DNA from 2 places in the Nonomuraea sp. NPDC050202 genome. Region 2 is predicted to be linked to the other one. Evidence: riboswitches for the same ligand, from Rfam matches in the RefSeq annotation. Region 2 holds a riboswitch; the other holds the start of a gene.
What was found. A riboswitch is a leader RNA that binds a small molecule or an ion and turns the genes downstream of it on or off. The one in region 2 is predicted to bind S-adenosylmethionine.
Positions count from the first base shown of each region.

Region 1: linked by a shared signal. The riboswitch ahead of thrC (threonine synthase) and the one ahead of AB0I79_RS32580 (aminotransferase class V-fold PLP-dependent enzyme) in region 2 are both predicted to bind S-adenosylmethionine.

Region 1 covers NZ_JBFALF010000062.1:32,320-34,704, forward strand. Annotated here, with positions in the region: gene AB0I79_RS60025 (trehalose-6-phosphate synthase) at 1-216, opposite strand, end outside; gene AB0I79_RS60030 (RNA polymerase sigma factor) at 347-802, shown strand; SAM riboswitch class I at 882-1,023, shown strand; gene thrC (threonine synthase) at 1,037-2,272, shown strand; gene AB0I79_RS60040 (MoaD/ThiS family protein) at 2,297-2,385, shown strand, end outside.
Region 2 covers NZ_JBFALF010000014.1:248,229-250,613, reverse strand. Annotated here, with positions in the region: gene AB0I79_RS32585 (TerC family protein) at 1-707, opposite strand, end outside; SAM riboswitch class IV at 829-944, shown strand; gene AB0I79_RS32580 (aminotransferase class V-fold PLP-dependent enzyme) at 990-2,279, shown strand; gene AB0I79_RS32575 (DoxX family protein) at 2,284-2,385, opposite strand, start outside.

The sequences.
Region 1 (2,385 bases), on a different contig from region 2:
GCCCGCGTGGTCGATGCGGCCGCCGGTGGCCAGGCGGACGGCGCTGCGGTCGCCGTCGGACAGCGCGGCGCAGACCCAGAGCACGCCGTCGTCCTTGGCCACGCCCGACAACCCCGAGACGAGGCCGCCGCCGCCGCGTCGCATCGTCAGCTCGCCGTCGTCGGAGACGGTGAAGGAGACAGGCCCTCTGTTGGAGGCCAGCAGGACGCTGTTCATCTCGGCTCCCTTCGATCATAGGATCCCAGCTATGGCGCTTGATGAGCTAACCGAGGAACTCGCCCGCTCCGCTGCTGCCGGAGATCATCGCGCACTTGGCGAGCTCCTCGCGCGGATTGAGCCGGATGTGATGCGACACTGCGCCCGGATCCTCCCCTATCACCAGGACGCGGAGGAGGCCTCGCAAGATACGTTGCTGGCGGTGGCGCGCAACATCGGGCGGTTCGAGGGGCGGGCCAGGTTCAGCACGTGGCTGCACATCGTGACGGCCAACTGCGCGCGCACCACGTACCGGTCGCTGAAGCGCAGGGCGGCCGAGCAGACCTCCGACGAGCTGCCCATGCAGAAGCCCGACGCGCGGCGGGTCAGCGTGATCGCGGGGTCGCGGCTCGACCTGCTCGACGCGATGGAGGCGCTGGAGGCCGACAAGCCCGACCTGGCGCAGGCGCTGGTGCTGCGCGATATCGTCCAGCTCGACTACAACGAGGTGGCCGAGCAGCTCAACATCCCGCTGGGCACGGCGAAGTCCCGGATCCATCAGGCCCGCAAATACGTGCAGGGCGTGCTGGGCGAGGACTATCGCTGAGACTGCTTGTCTCGCATCTTGAGACGGGTGGTAATTTCGGCCACTTAAGCGGGTAGAGTCCAGTTCAACAACTGCATATTGCTCATCCAGAGGGGTGGAGGGACCGGCCCTGCGAAGCCCCGGCAACCCTCCCGGCTTTCGACTCGCGACCTGGCGAGGCCGACCGGGACAAGGTGCCAATTCCGGTTCGCGGTCAAGGTGGCCGCGGGCGAAGATGAGGGAAGGCCTCGCTTCATGTCGCTTGACTTTGGTCCTGCCGCCGCTCTGTCCTGCCGCGAGTGCGGCGCCCGTTACCCGCTGGGCCCGAGCTTCGCGTGCCAGGAGTGTTTCGGGCCGCTGGAGGCGGCCTACGACTTCGGTGACGTGACCCGCGCGGAGATCGAATCGGGTCCCGCGAACATCTGGCGTTACCGCTCGCTGCTGCCCGTTCCCGCGGACGTGGCCAGTAAGCCCAATATGAACCCCGGCTGGACGAAATTGGTCAAGGCCGGAAACCTGGGTCGCGCGCTCGGCATCAAGTCCCTTTACGTGAAGGACGACTCGGGCAACCCCACCCACTCCTTCAAGGACCGGGTGGTGGCCATGGCCGTCGAGGCGGCCCGCAACTTCGGCTTCCACACGCTTTCCTGCTCCTCCACGGGCAATCTCGCCGGCGCCGTCACCGCCGCCGCCGCGCGGGCCGGGCTCGACGCTTGCGTGTTCATCCCGGCCAACCTCGAGAAGGCCAAGATCGCCATGGCTCGTGTGTTCGGCGGGCGGCTGATCGGCATCGACGGCACGTACGACGAGGTCAACCGGTTCTGTTCGGAGCTGATCGGCGACCCCATGGGCGACAAGTGGGGCTTCGTCAACGTGAACCTGCGGCCCTACTACGCCGAGGGCTCCAAGACGCTCGCGTACGAGATCGCCGAGCAGCTCGGCTGGCGGCTGCCCGAGCAGATCATCATCCCCATCGCCTCCGGCTCCCAGCTCACGAAGATCGACAAGGGCTTCAAGGAGCTGGTGAAGCTGGGCCTGGTGGAGGACACCCCGTACAAGGTCTTCGGGGCGCAGGCCGCCGGGTGCTCGCCCGTGTCCACGGCCTACAAGGCCGGGCACGACGTCGTGCAGCCGGTCAAGCCCGACACCATCGCCAAGTCGCTGGCCATCGGCAACCCCGCCGACGGGCCGTACGTGCTGGACATCGCCCGGCGCACCGGAGGCGCCGTCGAGGACGTCACGGACGCCGAGATCGTGGCCGCGATGAAGCTGCTGGCCTCGACCGAGGGCATCTTCGCCGAGACCGCCGGCGGGGTCACCGTCGGCGTGCTGAAGAAGCTCACCGAGAGCGGGCGGCTCGACCCGGAGGCCGAGACCGTGGTGCTCAACACCGGCGACGGGCTCAAGACGCTCGACGTGCTCACCGGTGAGGCCGTCGAGCCCACCGCCGTGATCAGGCCCTCTCTCGACGCGTTCCGCGCGACTGTCTGACAACCAGGAAAGGCGATTAGAACCATGAGCGTTTCTGTGCGGATTCCCACCATTCTGCGCACGTACACCGGGGGGAACGCGGAGGTCAGTGGCGAAGGCGCGACTCTTCGTGA
Region 2 (2,385 bases):
TGCCTGCCACGCATCCGGATGTTGAGCAGCTCCACGATGACCGAGAACGCCATCGCGAAGTAGATGTAGCCCTTCGGGATGTGCTGGTCGAGGCCCTCGGCGACGAGCACCACGCCGATCAGCACCAGGAACGCCAGCGCCAGCATCTTGATCGTCGGGTGCTGGTCCACGAACCTGCTGATCGGCCCGGAGGCGAACAGCATCACCGCCACCGCCACCACGACGGCCGCGACCATCACGCCGAGCTCGTCCACCATGCCGACGGCCGTGATGACGGAGTCCAGCGAGAACACGATGTCCAGCACCATGATCTGCGCGATCACCGAGGCGAACGAGGCCGCGGCGGCCTGCTTGCCGTCCTTGCCGGAGGGGCCCTCCATGCTGTGGTGGATCTCCGTGACGCTCTTGCCCAGCAGGAACAGGCCGCCGAGCAGCAGGATCAGGTCCCGTCCCGATATCTCGTGGCCGAGGACGGAGAACAGCGGCTCGGTGAGCTGGACCACCCACGACAGGCCGAGCAGCAGGAGCAGCCGGCTGATGAGAGCCGCGGCCAGACCGAGCACCCGGGCCCGGTCCCGCTGTTCAGGGGGTAGCTTGCCTGCCAGGATGGAGATGAAGATGATGTTGTCGATCCCGAGCACGATCTCCAGGGCGACAAGGGTGAAGAAGCCGATCCAGATGTTCGGGTCGGTCACCCAATCCAACATCTGCTCACCTCCATGACTCAGGGGGACTTGACGGGGGTTTCCCGGTAGCAACGAGTCATGGGCGGCAATAGTTCGCGGTCTTGCGTTTCCTCCCCGGCTGTCGGTTATAGTTCCGGACGTAGGTCATGAGTGCCAGCGACAAGCCCCGGCTAGCTGGCCGGCAACCCTCGCGTCCGCGGCGGGGTGCCCCGGGTGAGGACCTGGTCCGCCACGAGGTGTGGCGGGCAAGCGCGGGCTCCGTGGCTGCTCCCAGGGGTCCGATGACCCTGCAGGAGGCATGCCGTGTCCACGCTGACGATCTTCAACTCCGCCCGTGACGCCGCCACGACCGCTCCGGACGCCTCGGCGGGCCGGCCGATCCCCGCCGTGCTCGGCGCCGATCTGGAGGTGCCTGTCAAGGGCGGCCGGCTCGTGGGGTACGCCAACCTGGACTACGCCGCCAGCGCACCCTGTCTGGAGCCGGTCAGCGCCGCCGTCGCCGCCGCGCTCCCGGCCTACTCCAGCGTCCACCGCGGCGCCGGCTACGCCTCGCAGCTCACCACCGCCAGGTACGAGCAGGCCCGCCACACGGTCAGGGCGTTCGTCGGCGCCCGCCCCGACGATGCCGTGATCTTCACCCGCAACACCACAGACGCCACGAACCTGCTGGCCGGCTGCCTGCCGGAAGGCACCACCACCGTGGTCTTCGACACCGAGCACCACGCCTCGCTGCTGCCCTGGCCCGAGGCCGTACGGCTGGCGCCGCCCGCCTTCCCCGGCGAGGCCGTGCGCGCCGCCGACGAGGCGCTGGCCGGGATCGACGGGCCGAAGCTGCTCGTGGTCACCGCCGCCTCCAACGTGACCGGCGAGCTGTGGCCGATCGCCGCCCTGGCCCACATCGCGCACCGGCACGGGGCCCGCATCCTGGTGGACGCGGCGCAGCTCGTACCGCACCGCAAGCTCAACCTGACCGCGCTCGACCTGGACTACGTGGCCTTCTCCGGGCACAAGCTGTACGCGCCGTTCGGCGCGGGGGTGCTGGTCGGGCGCCGGGACTGGCTGGCCGAGGGGGAGCCGTACCTCAAGGGCGGGGGCGCGGTGCGCGCGGTCGGGGACGACGTCGAGTGGCACGACGACCCCGAGCCGCGGCACGAGGCGGGCACCCCGAACGTGCTGGGCGCCATCGCCCTGGCCGCCGCCTGCGACGCGCTGACCGCCACCGGGTGGACGGAGCTGGTGCGCGAGGAGGAGCGGCTGATCGCCCGGCTGCGGGCCGGGCTCGCCTCGATCACGGGGGTGCGGGAGCTGTCGCTGTGGGGGGACGATCACCCGCGGGTCGGCATCGTGTCGTTCACCGTGGCCGGGTACTCGGCTCGCGAGGTCGCCGAGGCGCTGTCCGGCGAGTACGGCATCGGGGTGCGTGACGGCAAGTTCTGCGCGCACCCGTTCGTGCGGCATCTCCTGGGCACCGCCGACGGCGGGTGCGAGGACGGCACCGCGTCGGCGGTGCGGGCCTCGATCGGGATCGGCACCACGCAGGAGCACGTGGACCGGCTGGTCGAGGCCGTGCGCGACCTCGTCGCCCGCCTCTAGGTTTCTACCCGTTCGGCGGCTTGCGGTGCTGGGGCGGCTCGTCGGAGACGAGCGCGTCGATCTCCCGCATGTCCTCGTCGTTGAGCCTGCCCGAGCTGGGCGCGGC